3 regions of the Rhizobium phaseoli genome follow, and region 2 is predicted to be linked to each of the others. Evidence: predicted binding sites of a transcription regulator. Region 2 holds the regulator's gene; each other region holds the start of a gene.
The links. The regulator PhoB, encoded in region 2, activates phosphate uptake and scavenging genes when phosphate is short. The targets are predictions, from matches to a motif close to TGTCATNNANCTGTCAT.
Positions count from the first base shown of each region.

Region 1: ppk2 (polyphosphate kinase 2) is a predicted target of PhoB. The motif match lies at 4,571-4,587, and genes of this name have one in related genera.
Region 3: AMC88_RS14710 (BtaA family protein) is a predicted target of PhoB. The motif match lies at 2,281-2,297, and genes of this name have one in related genera.

Region 1 covers NZ_CP013533.1:320,141-327,158, reverse strand. The annotation lists gene rpsU (30S ribosomal protein S21) at 1-141, shown strand, start outside; gene AMC88_RS23260 (hypothetical protein) at 165-359, shown strand; gene AMC88_RS23255 (alpha-ketoglutarate-dependent dioxygenase AlkB) at 367-942, shown strand; gene AMC88_RS23250 (pyridoxamine 5'-phosphate oxidase family protein) at 1,004-1,483, shown strand; gene AMC88_RS23245 (LysR family transcriptional regulator) at 1,604-2,515, opposite strand; gene AMC88_RS23240 (aldo/keto reductase family oxidoreductase) at 2,613-3,488, shown strand; gene ppk2 (polyphosphate kinase 2) at 3,616-4,530, opposite strand; gene AMC88_RS23230 (GMC oxidoreductase) at 4,639-6,291, opposite strand; gene AMC88_RS23225 (ABC transporter ATP-binding protein) at 6,373-7,018, opposite strand, start outside.
Region 2 covers NZ_CP013532.1:563,931-570,948, forward strand. The annotation lists gene pstC (phosphate ABC transporter permease subunit PstC) at 1-634, shown strand, start outside; gene pstA (phosphate ABC transporter permease PstA) at 631-1,950, shown strand; gene pstB (phosphate ABC transporter ATP-binding protein PstB) at 1,966-2,781, shown strand; gene phoU (phosphate signaling complex protein PhoU) at 2,826-3,539, shown strand; gene phoB (phosphate regulon transcriptional regulator PhoB) at 3,674-4,357, shown strand; gene AMC88_RS02770 (GcrA family cell cycle regulator) at 4,615-5,148, opposite strand; gene AMC88_RS02775 (aspartate aminotransferase family protein) at 5,574-6,773, shown strand; gene argF (ornithine carbamoyltransferase) at 6,811-7,018, shown strand, end outside.
Region 3 covers NZ_CP013532.1:3,030,197-3,037,214, forward strand. The annotation lists gene AMC88_RS14700 (lytic transglycosylase domain-containing protein) at 1-690, shown strand, start outside; gene AMC88_RS14705 (serine hydrolase domain-containing protein) at 727-2,151, opposite strand; gene AMC88_RS14710 (BtaA family protein) at 2,342-3,586, shown strand; gene AMC88_RS14715 (class I SAM-dependent methyltransferase) at 3,583-4,257, shown strand; gene AMC88_RS14720 (glycoside hydrolase family 25 protein) at 4,384-5,181, shown strand; gene AMC88_RS14725 (lytic murein transglycosylase) at 5,263-6,483, shown strand; gene AMC88_RS14730 (DMT family transporter) at 6,623-7,018, shown strand, end outside.

The DNA of each region.
Region 1 (7,018 bases), on a different replicon from region 2:
GAACGACGCGCCTATGAGAAGCCGTCCGAACGCCGCGTCAGAGAAAAAGCCCAGGCGATCAGCCGGCAGCGCAAGGCCGCACGCAAGAAGATGCAGCGCGAAGGACTGCTGACCGGGCGCAAGCAGACGGCAACACGTTAATAGCTTTCCCGAAAGGATAGACAATGGACGAATTGAATAGTCTTGCCGTTTCAGAAGAACGCCTCGAGGATTGCCGTGACGTGGTCGAGCCGGATCTGCAGGACCTGATCCAACGTGCGCTGACCTCCGGCTTTTCACGGGAGGAAATCCTCATAGCCGTCAGCGAACTGGTCGCAGAAGACTTCGCAATGGTCATGGAAACGCCAAGCGTGCATTGAGGAACGAATGGTGACGGCGCAACAGGATCTCTTTGGTGTGGCCGACGACCGCTTTCCGGAGGGGTTCCGATATTCCCCTGATATCGTTCTCCCGGATCTGCAGCGCGTCGTTCTCGAAGCGATACCCGCCCTGCCGTTCAAAGCCTTCGACTTCCATGGGTTCGAAGGCAAGCGCAGGACGGTTTCCTTCGGGTGGAAATACGACTTCGACAGTCAGAGCATCAGGAAAACAGAACCGATACCGTCATTGCTGCTTCCCATTCGTGAGGTCGCCGCAGGTTTCGCTGGAATCGCCGCGGAGGCGCTCGAGCAGGCTCTCGTGACCGAATACACACCCGGCGCTCCAATTGGCTGGCACAGAGACAAATCCGTGTTCGGCCGGGTCGTTGGCATTTCGCTGCTTTCGTCCTGCACCTTCAGGCTGAGACGCCGGACCGGCGACAAATGGCAGCGGCAGTCGTTCGTGCTTGATCCCGGCTCAGCCTATCTTCTGGCCGGCGCGTCAAGAAAGCTCTGGGAACATTCGATCCCGCCCGTCGACCGTCTGCGTTATTCGGTCACCTTCCGAGAGTTACCGCAGTAAGCCACGGGAACATCGACGCCAGCAGATGGTTACTCCGTCTTTTGTACAGATGGAGATAATAATGGTCGAGCATGACGATGTAACGCGCGTGTGGGAATTGATCGACAGGATCGGCTTCTGCATGCTGACAACCCGCAACGGCGACGGCCTGCGCGCCCGCCCGATGTCAGCCTATAGCGCACAGCTTGAAAACGCGGTCTATTTTCTGACCGATCTTGCCAGCCACAAGGACGATGAGATCGCCCGCTGGCCCAACGTCTGCCTGGCCTTCGCCGACACCAAGGGACAGAAATATGTCTCCGTATCGGGAACGGCCGAGGTACAGAACGATCGCGAGAAGATCAGGGATTTGTGGTCGACACCGGCAAAGGCATGGTGGGATAACCCTGACGACCCCTCCATCCGTATTCTAAAGATTACCCCGTCTTCGGCCGAATATTGGGACAGCCCAGGCACGATTGTCAGCTACATCAAAATGGCGGCCGCAGCGGTCTCCAACAGCAAACCGGACATGGGCGACAACGTCGAGGTCAAGCTCTAAAGCATGCCGGGCAAAAGTGTGCAGCGGTTTTGCCTCAACGACATGCGAGAAAATAAAGAACTAACGCGCAAGGAGCGTGCCTGAAAGATCGCGACGCGGTTTAACGCCGGGCAACTTCGTTCAAGCCGGACTGGCTGACGCCTTGACGAAGTCGATGAAGGCGCGGAGCGGTGCGGGCACCAGGCGCCGTCCGGGATAATAGAGAAACGGCCCGGAAAAGCGCTGCCACCAGGGCTCGAGAATTGGCTCGAGAACGCCGCTGTCAAAATACGGGCGCAGCCAGTCTTCGAAAATGCTGATTACGCCCGTGCCCGCTATGGCGGCGTCGACAGACAGATCGGTCGCCCCGCCGACTTTGACGATCAATGGTCCCGATGGTTCGACCCGCACCACTTCGCCGTCCCGCTCATACTCCCAGGGCGTCGTCAGCGCACCGCTGTCAAAACGTCCCAGCAGGCAGGCATGGTCGAGGAGTTCGCTCGGATGTTGCGGCCGGCCATGACGGTCGAGATAGGCCGGCGACGCGGCAGTGGCAAAACGCTGCCGGCGCGGCCCGATCGGTATCGCGATCATATCCTGCTCCAGCCGCTCGTCATAACGGATGCCGGCATCGCATCCGGCAGCAAGCACGTCGACGAAGCTCTCCTCGGCGACGATCTCGAGGCGAATATCGGGATAGGCGGCGAGGAATGGCGGAATGATAGCTGGCAGCACCAGGCGCGCCGCGCTGACCGGTACATTGAGCCGCAGCGAACCGGCCGGCCTGTCGCGAAATCCGTTGACCACGTCGAGCGCGGCCTCCACCTCAGTCAAGGCAGGGCCAAGCCGTTCCAGCAGGCCCTTGCCTGCTTCCGTTGGAACGACGCTGCGCGTCGTGCGGTTCAGCAGTCTGACCCCGAGCTCAGCCTCGAGGCGACGCACCGCCTCGCTCAAGAAGGAGGCGCTGCTGCCGCTGCCCCGCGCCGCCTCGCGAAAACCGCCGGCCCGCGCCACGGCGACAAAGGCATTGAGATCGCTCAAATCTGCTTTCACTGTTCGCCACTCCGCACGGCCTGTACTGATTGTAGCCGATTATCATACGACCCGCCAAGGCGTAGTCTTGGCCGCATCTCTTGAAAGGAGTGAGATCATGTCCATTATCGATCAGGCCGGCAGCTTCAATCTCGGCGACCGCAACGTCAAGCGGCTCGGCTATGGCGCCATGCAGCTTGCCGGGCCCGGAGTGTTCGGCCCGCCCCGGGATCATGGCGCGGCCTTGGCCGTGCTGCGCGAGGCGGTTGAGAGCGGCGTAAACCACATCGACACGAGCGATTTCTACGGCCCGCACGTCACCAACCGGATAATCCGCGAAGCGCTCCATCCCTATCGCGACGACCTCGTCATCGTCACCAAGATCGGCGCGCGGCGCGGCGCCGACGGATCCTGGATTCCGGCCTTCTCGCGGGAAGAGCTGACGCAAGCCGTACACGACAACCTCCGCAACCTCGGCCTGGATGTGCTTGACGTCGTCAACCTCAGAATCATGTTCGACGTTCATGGCCCGGCCGAAGGCTCGATAGAAGCACCCCTGACGGTACTTGCCGACCTTCAGCAGCAGGGTTTGGTCCGTCACGTGGGTCTAAGCAACGCCACATCGAAGCAGATCGCCGAAGGGCGCGGGGTCACCGAGATCATCTGCGTGCAGAACCAGTATAATCTAGCTCATCGGGCCGACGATCGCCTGATCGACGAGCTCGCCCGAGACGGCACCGCCTATGTGCCCTTCTTCCCGCTCGGCGGCTTCAGCCCGCTGCAGTCATCCACCCTGTCCGATGTCGCCGCACGCCTTGATGCGACGCCCATGCAGGTGGCGCTCGCCTGGCTGCTGCGCCGAACGCCGAACATCCTGCTGATCCCCGGCACCTCGTCCGCCGGCCATCTCAAGGAGAACCTTGCCGCTGCCGCGCTTGTTTTGCCGGATGAGGTTATCGACGAGCTCAATCAGATCGGAAACATTGCCGCCTGATCGCATTCAAAGGCCAAGAGCTATTGCTAAACGACGCTCACACGTGGTGTAGCAATAGCCGAAACCACCAGCGAAGTTTGCGTCCGCTCGTCATCTGCGGCCGTGAAAGTCCGTTGCGGCTATTGCTTCAATAACGCTCCGGGACGCACATTTCAGGCGGCACCGGCGCCCTGGTGTAGTCGGCGTGGCGGATGCGGTCCGGCAGCTGGATTTCCGGTTTCGGAACATCCTCGTAGGGAATCTGCTCGAGAAGATGGGCGATGCAGTTCAGCCGCGCCCGTTTCTTGTCCACGGCCTGCACCACCCACCAAGGCGCTTCCTTGGTGTGCGTGCGCGCCAGCATTTCTTCCTTGGCCTTGGTATACTCTTCCCAATGGACGCGGCTTTCCATGTCCATCGGTGAAAGCTTCCACTGCTTCAGCGGATCGTGGATACGCATCTTGAAGCGAAATTCCTGCTCTTCGTCGGTGATCGAGAACCAGTATTTGATCAGCACGATGCCTGAGCGGACCAGCATGCGTTCAAATTCCGGGACCGAGCGGAAGAACTCCTCGAGTTCATCGGGGGTGCAGAAGCCCATCACCCGCTCGACGCCGGCGCGGTTGTACCAGCTGCGGTCGAAGAGCACGATCTCGCCGGCAGTCGGGAGATGCGGTACATAACGCTGGAAATACCATTGATGACGCTCGCGCTCCGTCGGGGCGGGCAGCGCGACGGTCCGGCAGACGCGCGGATTGAGCCTCTGGGTGACGCGCTTGATTGCGCCGCCCTTGCCGGCCGAATCCCGGCCTTCGAAAAGCACCACCACCTTCAGCTTCTTGTGCTGGACCCAATCCTGCAGCCGCACCAGTTCGTGCTGCAGCCGGAAGAGTTCGCGGAAGTAGATCTTTCGCTCGAGCGTCTGCTCGGCCGGTTCTGACATTCCCTCGGCGACCAGATCGTCCAGCCGGTCCTCCTCCATCTGCATTTCCAGCTCCTCATCGAAGCTGTCGGCGATTTCGGCCTTTATCCGGTTGAGCTGGTCCTGATGTGTCTGAGACATGGGTTTTCCTTCCTGCTTTTGTTGACAGGAGCATGTCAGTGCGAAGGTTATATGACGACCACTGATCGAGCTGAAACGGTTACCCGCGTCTCTCGTTCCAAGCAGGCCTTAAAGCTGGCCGGCCCGGTACCGGTCGACCAGGTTTCGGCAAGCGCGGATCGTCAGGGCCATGACGGTAAGCGTCGTGCCGGCGATGCCGCTGCCGGGGAAAGCGCTGGCGTCGGTGACAATGAGATTCGGCGCATCCCAGACCTGGTTATAAGGGTTGAGCACCGATGCCTCCGGGCTTTCACCCATGCGCGCACCTCCGGTTTCATGAATTGCCGCGCCCATGCACATGGTCTTGCGGAACCATGTGCGGAACATGAAACGGCTGAAGGCGTCCGCATCGGGGAAGGCGCCCTTGCCCATCTCCTTGAGGCCAGTGGGCGAGCCGATGAATTCGAGTTCGCCGCCGACTTCGCGCACCATGGCGATCAGCGTCTCCTCCTGCCGGCGAAGCAGCGCCTGCTCCTCCGCCTGCATGACGCAGCGGATATGCGGCACGGGAATGTTCCAAGCGTCCTTGCGCCTGACATCGAGGGTGATGCGGTTGTCGGCATAGGGCAGCATGCGGCCGAAGCCGAAGAAGGCGAGACGCGCATCGGTGTCGCCGGAGACCGGCGCCCGGCCGACGCTGCCCTGGTAGTCGAAATCGCCGCGGGCGGCATCGCCCTCGCTGAAGCGGGGGATGAAGATCCCGCCCGACGGGTTGTAGAACGGGTCGGCCGGAGCGGATTCGTCGACCGCCCAACCTTTCGCCTTTGAAAAGGAGCCGAAGGCGAGGCAGGGAAGCTGATCCATGAAATAGCGGCCGAGGAGACCCGAGCTGTTTCCAAGGCCGTCGGGATGTTGGGCTGAAGCCGAATTGAGGAGCAGCCGCACGCTCTCGATCGGCGAGGCCGACAGCACCATCATTGCGGCGCTGGCCGTCGATACTTCCCCTGTATTCCGGTCGATGAATTCCGCGCCGGTGGCGCGGCCGCTTTTCTCATCGATAGTGATGCGGCGAACGACAGCATCGTAGCGCACCGTCAGCCGGCCGGTGGCCTTGGCATCCTTCAGCGGCCGCGGCATGCGTTCGGCGTCCGGCGCGATGTAGCGCCAGGAAACGACGCGCCTCTCCGGCCAACGGCTTTCAACCGCTTGCTTGAAGATCTGTTCGGCGGGCGTCAGGCTTGCAGGCTTGGCATAGATCCCGTCCGGCAGGGTCGGCGCATCGTCCTTGTTGCCGTAGAGCCCGAGATAGGTCTCCACCTCGTCGTAGAAAGGCGTGAGCTCGTCATAGGAGACCGGCCAGTCCACGCCCTTTCCAGAGCGTGACCGGATCTTGAAATCGTCGTCGGTCCAGCGCAGCAGCACCCGCCCAAAACTATGCAGACGTCCGCCGCCCTGGCGGCCGCGGATCCACAGGAAGGGCTCGCCCTTCGGCGTCGTATAGGGGTTCTTGCGGTCATTGACGAAGAAGTGGCTGAAGCGCTCGGTGAAAAAGGCCGCGCGCGCCTGGATCGGCTGACCCTTGATCGTGGCGCGGGCACGCTCCCAGATATTGATGCTGCTGGCGGGCGCCTTCTTGCGCGCCGGGTCAAAATCCCTGGGACCCACGGCCGGACCGGCTTCGAGCAGCAGCACGGACAGCCCCTGGGCCGTCAGCTCTTTGACCGCGAAGGAACCCGCCGCGCCGGAGCCGATCACCAGCGCATCATAGACGATCTCAGACATGTCTTTCCAAATCCTGTGCTTGAGCGATTGCTCAAAACGGCGCGCAGCACGCCGGCAATTGCGAGAAAACCAATGGGCGCATCACAGCCGCGCCCCATCGGCGCCGAAGAGCGACGCCTTGGCGATATCGAGCCCGGGAGCCACGGCGTCGCCCGGCTGCAGGGCGACGTCGCCCATCAGCCTGAGCGAGAGGCTTTGATCGGCCCAGTCGAACCAGACAACGGCATCGGACCCCATCGGCTCGACGACCGAAACGCGGCCGGGAATGGTGGGCAGGCCACCTGCCCCGTCGAGCACCAGATGCTCAGGGCGAAAGCCGAGGGTTGCCGGTCCCTCCGCCGCAGCTTCTTGAAAGGGATAACAGGAGAGATCGACGGCAAGCCCCTTGCTCCGAAAGATTAGCGCGCAGTCGCCGCGCTCGATCCGGCCCTCGACGAAGTTCATCACCGGCGCGCCGATGAAACCGGCAACGAAGAGATTGGCCGGGCGGCGATAGATCTCGGCCGGCGAGGCAAGCTGCTGGATGACGCCGTCGCGCATGATGGCGATCCGGTCGGCAAGGGTCAGGGCCTCGACCTGATCATGGGTCACATAGATCATGGTGTTGCCGAGGCGCTGATGCAGCTTCTTGATCTCGACGCGCAATTCGTTCCGCAACTTGGCATCGAGGTTCGACAACGGTTCGTCGAAGAGAAAGACATCCACTTCACGCACCAGCGCCCGGCCG
Region 2 (7,018 bases):
CGAATATGCCTCGCCGAAGCTGCGCGGCATCGCCAAGCCGCTGCTCGAAGTGCTGGCCGGCATTCCGACGATCGTCTACGGCTTCTTCGCGCTCGTCACCGTCGGTCCGTTCCTGCGCGATTTCTCCGCTGAGATCAGCGGCCTGCTCTCCGGCAGCTACACCAATTTCATCCAGGCGCAGAGCGTTCTGACGGCCGGCATCGTCATGGGCATCATGCTGATCCCCTACGTGTCCTCGCTGTCGGACGACATCATCACCGCCGTGCCGCGGGCCCTGCGTGACGGTTCGCTCGGTCTCGGCGCCACCCGCTCCGAAACCATCAAGAAGGTGGTCCTGCCGGCAGCCCTTCCCGGCATCGTCGGCGCACTGCTGATGACCGCCTCGCGCGCCATCGGTGAAACCATGATCGTCGTGCTGGCCGCCGGTGTCGCCGCCCGCATTCAGATCAACCCCTTCGAGCCGATGACGACGGTGACCGTCAAGATCGTCAACCAGCTGACGGGCGACCTTGAGTTCACCTCGCCGCAGACGCTGGTTGCCTTTGCCCTCGGCATCACCCTGTTCTGCATCACGCTTTGCCTCAATATCTACGCGCTCTACATCGTGCGCAAATACCGGGAGCAGTACGAATGACGGATATTGTTTCTCCCCAAGGTGTTACCGTTTCCAAGGCACCCGCCCGCCGCGATATCGGCATCAAGCGCCGCTACGCCGCCGAACGCCGCTTCCAGGCCTATGGCATCGCCGCTATCATCTTCGGTCTTGTCTTCCTGTTCATCCTGCTGTGGACGGTGATCGGCAAGGGCTACACCGCCTTCCAGCAGACGGCGATCACCCTGCCGATCGAATTCTCCGAGAAGACGATCGACCCCAGCAATAAGCGTGCGACCGACCCTTCGGTGCTGATCGCCGCCAATTATCCGGTTCTGCTGCGCGACGCGATCGTCAAACAGCTGAATATCAATGCCTCGAGCAAGCCTGACGTGCGCGATGCATCCGCCATGCTGTCCAAGAGTGCGCCGATCCAGCTGCGCGACATGGTCGTCGCCGATCCCTCGCTGATCGGCAAGACGGTCAATGTCTCGCTGCTCGCCGACGCCAATATCGACAGCGCCAACAAGGGCCAGATCGATCTCTCCGTCGATGAGAAGAACCGCAAGGTCAACGACAAGCAGGTGACCTGGATGAACCAGCTGAAGGCGAGCGGCGCTCTCCAGAAGCAGTTCAACACCGGCCTCTTCGTCAACGGCAATTCCAGCCGTCCGGAGGCTGCCGGGCTCGGTGTCGCCCTGATCGGCTCGCTCTACCTGATGCTGATCGTGCTGGCGCTGTCGCTGCCGATCGGGGTTGCCGCCTCGATCTATCTCGAGGAGTTCGCACCGAAGAACAAGCTGACGGACCTGATCGAGGTCAACATCAACAACCTCGCCGCCGTCCCGTCGATCGTCTACGGTCTGCTCGGCCTTTCCGTCTTCATCAACTTCATCGGCCTGCCGCGCTCGGCCTCGCTGGTCGGCGGCCTGGTGCTGACGCTGATGACCCTGCCGACGATCATCATCGCCACCCGCGCCGCACTGCGCGCCGTGCCGCCGTCGATCCGCGCCGCAGCCCTCGGCCTCGGCGCCTCGAAGATGCAGATGGTGTTCCACCATGTCCTGCCGCTTGCCATGCCCGGCATCCTCACCGGCACGATCATCGGCCTGGCGCATGCGCTCGGCGAAACAGCGCCGCTGCTCCTGATCGGCATGGTCGCCTTCGTCGCCAACGCGCCGGCGACACCGCTCGAGCCCTCGACGGCCCTGCCGGTGCAGGTCTATATGTGGGCGAACGAGGCCGAACGGGCCTTCGTGGAGCGTACTTCGGGTGCCATCATCGTTCTGCTCCTGTTCCTGATCGTCATGAACATGGGCGCCATCCTCTTGCGTCGTCGCTTCGAGCGCCGCTGGTAAACGGAGTTAAACATCATGAACATGTTGACGGAAGCTGCAGTTGAAAAGGCGCTGGATCAGAAGATGAGCAACGTCCCGTATAAAATGATCGGACAGGATGTCTCGGTTTACTACGGCGAGAAGCGCGCGCTTTTCGATGTGAACCTGAACATCCGTGAAAACACCGTAACCGCGCTGATCGGCCCGTCGGGCTGCGGCAAGTCGACCTTCCTGCGAAGCCTCAACCGCATGAACGACACGATCGAGGGCTGCCGCGTCGCCGGCAAGATCACCCTCGACGGCGACGATATCTATGATCCGGACATTGACGTCGTCGAGCTGCGCGCCCGCGTCGGCATGGTGTTCCAGAAGCCGAACCCGTTCCCGAAGTCGATCTATGAAAACGTCTCCTACGGTCCGCGCATCCATGGCCTGGCCAAGTCGAAGGCCGATCTCGACCAGATCGTCGAGACCAGCCTGCAGCGCGCCGGCCTCTGGAACGAGGTCAAGGACCGCGTGCACGAATCCGGCACCGGTCTCTCCGGCGGCCAGCAGCAGCGCCTGTGCATTGCCCGCGCCGTCGCCGTCAGCCCTGAAGTCATCCTGATGGACGAGCCCTGCTCGGCGCTCGACCCGATCGCCACCGCCAAGGTCGAGGAGCTGATCCACGAACTGCGCGAGAACTACACGATCGTCATCGTCACCCACTCCATGCAGCAGGCCGCGCGCGTGTCGCAGCGCACCGCCATGTTCCACCTCGGCAACCTCGTCGAGGAGAACGACACCGACAAGATGTTCACCAATCCGGACGATCCGCGCACCCAGGACTACATCATGGGTCGCTTCGGCTGATTGCGGTCATCCGAAGCCTTCCCGTTATTCGAGGACAAAGCCCCATGGCATCGACACATATTTATTCTGCCTATGATGATGATCTGAAGTTCCTGTCCAGGCGGATTTCCGAAATGGGCGGCCTGGCCGAGCAGATGGTCGCCGAATCCGTCCGGGCGCTGGTCAACGGTGATACCGCGCTGGCGCAGAAGGTGATTTCCGACGACGTGATCCTCGATCACACCGAGCGCGAAATCGGCGACAAGGCGATCGTCACCATCGCCCGCCGCCAGCCGATGGCCGCCGACCTGCGCGAAATCATGGGTTCGATCCGCATCGCCGCCGATCTCGAACGCGTCGGCGACCTCGGCAAGAACACCGCCAAGCGCGTCATCGCCGTGCAGAGCACCGGCGTTCCGCGCAAGCTCGCCCGCGGTCTCGAGCACCTGTCCGAGCTGGCGCTCGTCCAGCTCAAGGAAGTGCTCGACGTCTATACGACGCGCGCCGCCGACAAGGCGACCGCCATTCGCGAACGCGACAACGAGATCGACGCGATGTACACGTCGCTGTTCCGCGAACTCCTGACCTATATGATGGAAGATCCGCGCAACATCACGAGCTGCACGCATCTCCTCTTCTGCGCCAAGAACATCGAGCGCATCGGCGACCACGCCACCAATATCGCCGAAACGATCTACTACATGGCGACCGGCGCCCAGCCGGAAGGCGACCGTCCGAAGGACGACAGCGCCAACACCGTCGGTGCCGCCACGGAATAACCGTGCCGAACCAGCCATTGCGTGCGCGCCCGTCCGGGCGCGCAAAGAGGTCGCAGCCAATTTCTGATTTTGCGCGGGATCCCTTGCTTAAATCACTCCCGGTTTAAGGATCGTGCGCGAGGAGACGGACACGCATGATCCCGAGAGTTGCAGTTGTTGAAGACGAAGAGGCCCTCAGCGTGCTTCTCCGCTATAATCTCGAAGCGGAAGGTTTCGAGGTCGATACCATCCTGCGCGGCGACGAGGCCGAAATCAGGCTTCAGGAGCGCACGCCCGATCTCCTCATCCTCGACTGGATGCTGCCCGGCGTCTCCGGCATCGAACTCTGCCGGCGCCTGCGCATGCGGCCGGAAACCGAGCGGCTGCCGATCATCATGCTGACGGCGCGCGGCGAAGAGAGCGAGCGTGTGCGCGGGCTGTCCACCGGCGCCGACGATTACGTCGTCAAGCCGTTCTCGACCCCCGAGCTCGTCGCCCGCGTCAAGGCGATGCTGCGCCGCGCCCGCCCGGAGGTGCTGTCCTCGGTGCTGAAATGCGGCGATATCGAGCTTGACCGCGAAACCCACCGCGTCCATCGCAAGAGCCGCGAAGTCCGCCTCGGCCCGACCGAATTCCGCCTGTTGGAATTCCTGATGTCGTCGCCGGGCCGCGTCTTCTCCCGCTCGCAGCTGCTCGACGGCGTCTGGGGCCACGACATTTATGTCGACGAACGCACCGTCGACGTCCATGTCGGCCGCCTGCGCAAGGCGCTGAACTTCTCCAACATGCAGGACGTCATCCGCACCGTCCGCGGCGCCGGCTATTCGATGGAAGCCTGAGAGGTTTCTATTTTTTTCTGCCGGTGTCGGCCCCTCACCTAACCCTCTCCCCGTAAAAGGGGCGAGGGGACGTGCCCTGTAAGGGGCCAGTGCAAGGGGCCAGTGAGGGACGGAGACGTCGCGGCTTGATCCCTTCGCCCCGTTTACCGGGAGAAGGTGGCGGCAGCCGGATGAGGGGCAGCCACACCCAACCCCCTCACACAAAAAAAAACGGGCCACGCGGCCCGTTTTCGCATTTCCAGCAATGGTTTGCCGGCTCAGCTGACGCGCGCTGCCGCCCGGCGGCGTTCGTTGATCGGCTGGTAGGCAAGCTTCTGGTGGTAGCTGCAATAGGGCGAATTGTCAGGGGATTCGCAGCCGCAGAAGTGGAAATCGTCCTTGAGCGGATCGCCGACCGGCCATTTGCAGGTGCGTTCGGTCAGTTCCGTCAGGCCGAGGCGGCGCGAGATCGGCACGACCACGTTGCCCTTCGGCACGTATTCCATTTCCTCGACCGTTTCGATCTCGATCTCTTCCTTCAGCATCGTTGCGCCCTGCTGGCGGGTCACGGTGCGGGTGGTGATCCGGGAGGCGTAGTTCGGCGCGCGCGGTGCCGATGTCTGGCGCTTCGGCGTGCGCGCCGCCGTCGCCGTGCCGCCGGCCTTGGCACGACCCGGCAGGTTCAGCCGGTGCACCTTGCCGATAACGGCGTTTCGGCTCACGCCGCCAAGTTGTGCCGCGATCTGGCTGGCGCTCAGCCCTTCGGACCACAGCTTCTTGAGTTTCTCGACCCGCTCGTCTGTCCAGTTCATGCCCTGTCTCCACCTTTTGCGTTGGTGATGGCAGAATCCCTCACCGTTGTCCCGGAAGCCTCCGAAACAAGAAACGCCTGATCAATTTTGGTGACTAGTTCCGCCGCATGCAGTCTAGTAATTGAACTTTAACCTAGTGTGAGGCTGACTCCGTGACAAGAGTCGCGGGAATCCGGATGAATCGAATTCCGAGTTTTCCCCAACTTGCTGCCCCTGCGTGTCATTTCTGCAATAATGCCTGTTGAAGGCCGAAAATGCCGCTGTACACGCTTGCTGCATGCGCTAAGGGCGCAGTTTTGTTGACATTGCAGCGCGAAAAGGAAATAGTGCTGGTCGCCGCCGCAAGGCGGCATTTTTGATTTTTCGGGCCTGGTTTTCTTAGCCGGAGTCCGGTGATTGACAACGCTGATCGGGAGACCCGCGCCATGGCCGAAGCCGCGCCGCTGTATGACACCTATTCTCGTGCCCCGTTGCGGTTCGAGCGAGGCGAGGGCGTATGGCTGATCACCGAAGGCGGCGAGCGTTATCTCGATTTCGGCGCCGGCGTCGCCGTCACCTCGGTCGGCCACAGCAATCCGCATGTGGTCGCCGCCCTGAAGGAGCAGGCCGACAAGGTCTGGCACCTCTCCAACATCTATGAGATCCCCGGCCAGGAGCGCCTGGCCAAGCGGCTGACGGACGCCACCTTCGCCGACAAGGTGTTCTTCACCAACTCAGGTGCGGAAGCGCTCGAATGTGCGATCAAGACGGCGCGCCGCTATCAGTTTTCCAAGGGCCACCCCGAGCGCTTCCACATCATCACCTTCGAAGGCGCCTTCCATGGGCGCACGCTTGCGACGATCGCCGCCGGCGGCCAGGAGAAATATCTCGAAGGCTTCGGCCCCAAGGCGCCGGGTTTCGATCAGGTAGCTTTCGGTGATATCGCAGCGGTCCGCGCCGCCATCACCGATGCGACGGCGGCAATCCTCATCGAGCCGGTGCAGGGCGAGGGCGGTGTGCGCCCCGCCACCCCCGAGTTCATGAAGGCGCTGCGCCAGATCTGCGACGAAAACGGCCTGCTGCTGATCCTCGACGAGGTCCAGACCGGGGTCGGCCGCACCGGCAAGCTCTTCGCCCATGAATGGTCGGGCATCGCGCCCGACATCATGGCGGTCGCCAAGGGCATCGGCGGCGGGTTCCCGCTCGGCGCCTGCCTTGCCACCGCCGAGGCCGCCTCCGGCATGAAGGCCGGCACCCATGGTTCGACCTATGGCGGCAATCCGCTGGCCATGGCCGTCGGCAGCGCGGTGCTCGATGTCATTCTCGCCGACGGCTTCCTCCAGCAGGTGCGCGACGTCGCGCTGGTCTTCCGCCAGGGGCTTGCCTCGCTGAAGGACCGTTATCCCGATGTGATCGAGGATATCAGGGGCGAGGGCCTGCTGCTCGGCGTCAAGGGGGCCGTTCCCTCGGCCGAGCTGCTGCAGGCGATCCGCGCCGCGCATCTGCTCGGCGTGCCGGCCGGCGACAATGTAATCCGCCTTCTTCCGCCGCTCGTCGTCACCGCCGAGGAAGCCCGCGAGGGCCTCGCCCGCCTCGAACGCGCCGCCGAGAGCATCCGCGCCGCCAAGGTCAAGAAAACGGCTTGAAGGGATTGGCGCTTTCGGGCGCACGACAGGTAAGAACATGGCTCCTAAACATTTCCTCGATCTTTCGGCCGTCACATCGGCCGACCTCAGAACCATCATGAACGACGCGCTCGTTCGCAAGCAGGCCTTCAAGGCCGGCCAGGGCGACAAGCCGCTCGCCGGCAAGATGCTGGCGATGATCTTCGAAAAGCCGTCGACGCGCACCCGCGTCTCCTTCGATGTCGGCATGCGCCAGCTCGGCGGCG
Region 3 (7,018 bases), 2.1 Mb from region 2:
GCGATGCCGACGGTTGCGGCGTCTCAGCCCGCCGATCTCGCCATGCAGGCAGGCATCCAGCCGGCAGCCTATGCGCAGATCCCGCTGACGCCCGAGATGACCGCAATCCAGTCGGTCGTGCCGACGCCGCGTCCGGTGACCCCGGCACAGCCGGCGACGCAGCTTGCCTTTGCCGCGACCCCGCAGAACAATGCGCTTGCAGCACTTGCGGCAGTCGACACGACGCCGCGTTCCAGCATGGATTACGGCTTCGACGAATCCGGGCCAATCGATCCGCCGACGGCTCCTCCAATGTTCAGCGACGACGACAAGGACGATGCGCCGACCGTCGAGAAAAGTTTCGTCACCAAGCTCATCCAGAAATATTCGAAGATTTACGAGATTCCCGAGACGCTGCTCCACCGCATCGTTCATCGCGAGAGCCGCTACAATCCTAAGGCCTACAACAAGCGGGGTTATTTCGGCCTCATGCAGATCAAATACAACACTGCCAAATCGATGGGCTATGACGGCGCGCCAGGCGGTCTCTTCGATGCCGAGACCAACATCAAATATGCCGCGAAATATCTGCGTGGTGCCTGGCTCGTCTCCGACAACAAGGAAGATGATGCCGTCCGCCTCTATGCGCGAGGCTATTATTATGACGCCAAGCGCAAGGGCATGAACGACGTCGCCCAGGGCAATTACTGACAATTACCCCCAGAAAAACGGCTTCAATGCTTCGGCCTATGGCCGTGGCTGGACCTGCCGCTCTGATCCAGCCTGCTGTTGCGGCATGCCCGATTGCGGCGACGCCGCCACGACTGCCTTGAGAAGCGTTTGCGGCTGATAACCGAGCCAGCCCGGCGTCAGGCCGAGCCGGACGACGACCAGATTGGCGGACGGCACGATCGCCATGCTCTGCCCGTCATGCCCCGTCAGCCAGAACGTATCCTCCGGCAGCCCGAATGCAGCACTCGAGCCGCCGGGCACGAGCCACGCCTGGCCTTGCGTATACCGGCCGTTCGATGCTGCCGTCGGCGTGCGCATGGCGCCGACGAAGCCCTCCGGCAACAGCCGCCGGCCATTCCAGACGCCATCCTGCAGCAGGAACTGTCCGAAACGCGCCCAGTCATGCGCAGTCGCATAGAGATAGGAGCTTCCGGCAAAGGTGCCGCGCGCGTCGAGTTCGAAGACGGCGCTGGTCATGCCGAGCGGGGAGAAGAGCGCATCATGCGGATAGGAAAAGGCTGCCTGCGCATTCCCGACCCTGTCCATCCAGATGCGTGACAAGAGCGCCGCCGTGCCGCTCGAATAGCGGAACCGCTGGCCCGGTGCCGCCTCCATCGGCGCATTGGCCGGCAGCGATACCATGTCTGGATCGAGATAGAGCATGCGCGTCACATCGGCGACGCTGCCGTAATCCTCATTGAAGGCAAGGCCGCTCTCCATGCCGAGCAGGTCGGAAACCTTGATTCTGGCACGTTGATCGTCTTTCCATTGCGCCATCAACTGATCGTCGTCGAAGGAGACCTTGCCCTCGAGCATCAGCCGGCCGAGGATGGCCGCGTTCACCGTCTTCGTCATCGACCAGCCGACCAGCGGCGTCTTCGACGAAAATCCGGGACCATAGGCTTCGGCGACGATCCGGCCGTCGCGCACCACCACGATCGCCCGCATGGCCGGGCCGGCAAATCGCGCATCGGCCAGCACCGCCGCGATCTTCGCGTCCGGCTGATTGCCGCTGTCCTCGCCTTGCGGCCACAGCCCGTCATTCGCCTGCATCTTGGCCGGCGCATCGAACGGCACAGCGTCAATCGCCGCCTCGAAATTGCCGTCCGGCACGCTCGTGCAGCCGAGAGCGCCGCGATAGAGCGCATAACTCGATGCGAACAGCCCCATGAAGCGCGCCGTCACCCGGCCGCTGTCGCGCTCGACACTGACGCGCACCAGCCGCAGCAGCGGATTTCCCGGCGCCTGGACGTCGTCATGCAGCACATCGTCGGCATCCCGGCCGGCGATGAAGACATTGGAGCAGACGATCTTGGCGGCGTAGCCGTCGCCGACGCGCAAGAGCTCCGGCGGCCAGGCGAAGAGCCAGCCGGTCCCGGCGGCGATGATGAGAACCACAAGGAGAGCAAGCGCCTTCAGGACACGCAGCACAAATCGCATGGCATTCCTCCATGCCGGAAGAGAAGCAGGAATCGCGCCTGTCGAAAAGGGGCGGGCCGCGAAGTAGCGCACCATTCCGATCACTCTTCATTGATGCCGGAGCCTTCCGAGAACGGCGCCCACAGCCCGCGTCATCAAACTGTAGCAGTGGCGCGCTACACGCCCTGAACGCTAAAAAGGTGACAGACTCATGTCAGAATTTGCACCGGATGCCGGCTTCCGCAAGAACCGGAAACTCAAGGACGCCCTTCTCCGCCACAAGGCTTTTTCGAAGGAAGGTTTTTCCGAGCGTCTCTTCGGCCTTCTCTTCTCCGGCCTCGTCTATCCGCAGATCTGGGAAGATCCGGATCTCGATATGCAGGCGATGGAGCTGAAGCCAAACCATCGCATCGTCACCATCGGCTCCGGCGGCTGCAACATGCTCGCCTATCTCTCCAAAGCGCCGGCCTCGATCGATGTCGTCGACCTCAACCCGCACCACATCGCGCTGAACCGGCTGAAGCTTGCCGCCTTCAAGCACCTGCCTGTCCATGCCGATCTCGTCCGCTTCCTGGCGATGCCGAACGAGAAGTCGAACAGCCGCGCTTATGACCAGCATCTCGCTGCCAAACTCGATGAAGCAACCCGCAGCTATTGGAACGGCCGCAAGTTCGGCCGCCGCCGCGTCACGGTCTTCGACCGCAACATCTACGAAACCGGGCTGCTTGGCCGCTTCATCGGCGCAGCCCACCTTCTCGCCCGCCTGCATGGCGTCAAGCTGCGCGAAATGACCAAGACCCGCTCGATCCGCGAGCAGCGCCAGTTCTTCGAAGAGCAGATCGCGCCGCTGTTCGAAAAGCCGGTCGTGCGCTGGATCACCGGCCGCAAGAGCTCACTCTTCGGCCTCGGCATTCCGCCGCAGCAATATGACGAGCTCGCAAGTCTTGCCGCCGATCATTCGATCGCACCGGTGCTGAAGCATCGCCTGGAAAAGCTCGCCTGTCATTTCCCGATGCGCGACAATTATTTCGCCTGGCAGGCCTTCGGCCGCCGCTACGGCACTGAAGAGGAAGGCCCGCTGCCGACCTATCTGAAGTCGGAACACTATGAGGTGATCCGCGCCAATGTCGACCGCGTCAACGTTCACCACGCAAGCTTCACCGAGCTTCTGGCCCGCGAGCCGGCCGCCTCGCGCGACCGTTACATCCTGCTCGACGCGCAGGACTGGATGACCGACGCGCAGCTGAACGACGTCTGGAGGGAAATCACCCGCACGGCGCGTGAAGGTGCGCGCGTGATCTTCCGCACCGCCGCCGAAAAGAGCATCATCGAAGGCCGCCTGTCGCCTTCGATCCGCGATCAGTGGGATTATTTCGAGGAGAAGTCGCGTGAGCTGACGGCGCTCGACCGCTCGGCGATCTATGGCGGCTTCCACATTTACGGGAAGAAGGCGTGAGCAAGGTCGGCACCGAGACGGCGGGAAACAGCAACGAACATGCCAGCCTGATGGATGGCATGTATCGCTACCAGCGCCATATCTACGACCTCACCCGCAAATATTACCTTCTCGGCCGAGACAGTACGATCCGCAATCTCGACGTGCCGGACGGCGGCACCTTGCTTGAGGTCGGCTGCGGCACTGGCCGCAACATGGCCTTCGCCCATAAGCATTTCCCGACCGCCAAGCTCTTCGGCCTCGACATTTCCCAGGAAATGCTGATCTCGGCGCGCAAGACCTTCGCCACCAAGGCGACAATCCCGGAATTCCGGGTCGCCGACGCCACGGCGTACACGCCGCGCGAATTCGGCGTCAGCGGCTTCGACCGCATCCTGATTTCCTATGCCCTGTCGATGATCCCGGATTGGGAGCGCGCCGTCGATGCATCGATCGCCGCACTCAATCCCGGCGGCCAGTTGCACATCGTCGATTTCGGCCAGCAGGAAGGCCTGCCGCGCTGGTTCCGCCGCATGCTGCAGTCCTGGCTTACGAAATTCCACGTCACCCCGCGCGCCGATCTGCGCGAGGTCCTGGAAGCCCAAGCCCATGAAAACAACGCGAGATTGTTGTTTGAAACCGTCGGCGGCGGTTATGCCTGGCGGGCGGCTATTATCAGCAAGCGCTCATAATTCGCTTGAAACTAACCGATTTTTTACGTTGATATGGTGAAAAGAGGGTTATTCCTCTGCTGGACTCGTTTTCTCGAAGGTCAGGCTGTGGGGCAAAGAGATCATTCGGTTCACGACGGGATACCCATGCGCCGGCTTTTGTTTTGCGTTTTGCCTCTGGCCATCATGCTGGCCGGCTGCTCCTCTTCCGGTCACGACTATCTCGAAACCGCATCGATAAAGCCGAAGACGCGCTTCCAGGACACCGATCCGCAGGATTTCGGCCCGAAGCATCCGCAGCAGAATGCGATCCATGGCATCGACATCTCCAAATGGCAGGGTGATATCGACTGGGCGACGGTGAGGAATTCCGGTGTCGGCTTCGCCTTCATCAAGGCGACGGAAGGCAAGGACAGGGTCGATCCACGCTTCGACGAATATTGGCGAGAGGCGCGCGCCGCCGGCATCCCGCACGCCCCCTACCATTTCTATTATTTCTGCTCCTCGGCCGATGAGCAGGCCGACTGGTTCATACGCAACGTGCCGAAGGAGGCCATGCGCCTGCCGCCGGTGCTCGACGTCGAATGGAACGGCGAATCGAAGACTTGCCGCTACCGTCCCGACCCGGAAACAGTGCGCTCCGAAATGCAGCGTTTCATGGACCGGCTGGAGGCTTACTACGGCAAGCGCCCAATCATCTACACCTCGGTCGATTTCCACCGCGACAATCTCGCCGGCTATTTCCAGGATTATCATTTCTGGGTCCGCTCGGTGGCAAAACACCCCGAAGTGACCTATTCCGACCGCCGCTGGGCCTTCTGGCAATATACCTCGACCGGCGTCATTCCCGGCATCAAGGGACCGACCGATATCAACGTCTTTGCTGGCAGCGCAAAGAACTGGAACAACTGGGTCGCCGCCGTTTCCAAGGATAGAAATTCTTAGTAACGTCTTTCAATGTTTCTTGCTTCCGTCACATTCCTCTGGGAAAGCGGCGGACATCCATTTGATATAAGGACCGCATTCATGCACCGCTCGCTCACAAGCCGCTCTGCACTCGCCCTCCTGTTTGCCCTCGCCCTTGCCGGCGCCGCCGCCGCCCAGCAGGCGCCGGCTGCCGCCCCGGCGGCAGCGCCCTGCGGCGGCGATCTCTCCGCTTTCCTCGAAGGCGTCAAGGCCGATGCGATTGCCGCAGGCGCGAGTGCCGCAGCGGCCGACCAGGCGCTCGCCGGCGCCGAGATCGACCCGAAGGTCCTGAGCCGCGATCGCGCCCAAGGCGTCTTCAAACAGACCTTCCTCGAATTTTCCCAGCGTACCGTCAGCCAGGCCCGCCTCGACATCGGCCGCCAGAAGATGAAGCAATTTGCCGACGTCTTTGCCCGCGCCGAGCAGGAATTTGGCGTCCCCTCCGGCGTCATCACCGCCTTCTGGGCGATGGAAACCGATTTCGGCGCCGTCCAGGGCGACTTCAACACCCGCAACGCACTGGTGACGCTGTCGCACGATTGCCGCCGCCCGGAGCTCTTTCGCCCGCAGCTGATCGCTCTCATCGAGATGGTCCAGCACGGCGACCTCGATCCCGCCACCAACACCGGCGCCTGGGCCGGCGAGATCGGCCAGGTGCAGATGCTGCCGCGCGACATCATCGCCTATGGCATGGATGGCGACGGCGACGGCCATATCCGCCTGAAGCAGAGCGGCCCGGACGCCATCCTGACGGCAGCGAAATTCATCCAGCATCTCGGCTTCGAGCGCGGCCAGCCGTGGCTGCAGGAAGTCACCGTGCCAGATAACCTGCCCTGGGAGAAGTCCGGCCTCGGCGGCACCATGAAGGCCGGCGAGTGGTTCGCGCTCGGCGTCAAGCCGCGCGACGGCAACACCGGCTTCGGTGATCTCGAAGGCGACCTCGTCCTGCCGCAGGGGCGCATGGGGCCAGCCTTCATCGCCTATCCGAATTTCAAGATCTATCTCGAGTGGAACAAGTCGTTCATCTACACGACCTCGGCCGCCTATTTCGCGACCCGCCTATCCGGCGCCCCGACCTATCTCAAGGGCGCGCCGGAACCGGGTCTTGCCAACGACCAGATGAAGACACTGCAGACGAAGCTGCAGTCGCTCGGCCACGATGTCGGCGAGATCGACGGCATCCTCGGCTCCGGCACGCGTATTGCCATCCAGAAGGAACAGCAGCGCCTCGGCATACCGGCCGACGGCTGGGCGACGCCGGCGCTTCTCAACGCCCTCTGAGCACCGTTGCCGCTCCGCCGCTCGCTTCGCAAGAAACGGGTGGCGCCGCGCGCCGTCGGCGTTAAAGCATGATGCTGAGGATCCGCTTCCGGAGTTCGACGAGGCGTCAGCGGAACGGCTTGGGATAGAGGACGGCGGCATGGACAACAGAATGAATGCCTGGACCTGGAGCCTGCTGCTCCTGCTCGGTCTCATCTGGGGCGGCTCTTTCTTCTTTGCCCGCATTGCCGTCCAGCATGTCCCGCCGCTGACCCTCGTCTTCCTCCGGCTGCTGCTGGCCGCGATGGCGCTGCACGTCTATATCGCCGGCCGTTTCGGCATCTATCCGATCCTGGAAGCCCGCTGGCGCGAATTCCTGATCCTCGGCCTTATCAACAATGCCCTGCCGCACGCGCTGATCTTCTTCGGCCAGACCCGCATCGGCGCCGGCCTTGCGGCGATCCTGAACGCGACGACGCCGATCTGGACCGTGTTGATCGCCAACTACTTCACATCAGACGAGAAGCTGTCATCCGCCAAGATTGCCGGCTGCCTG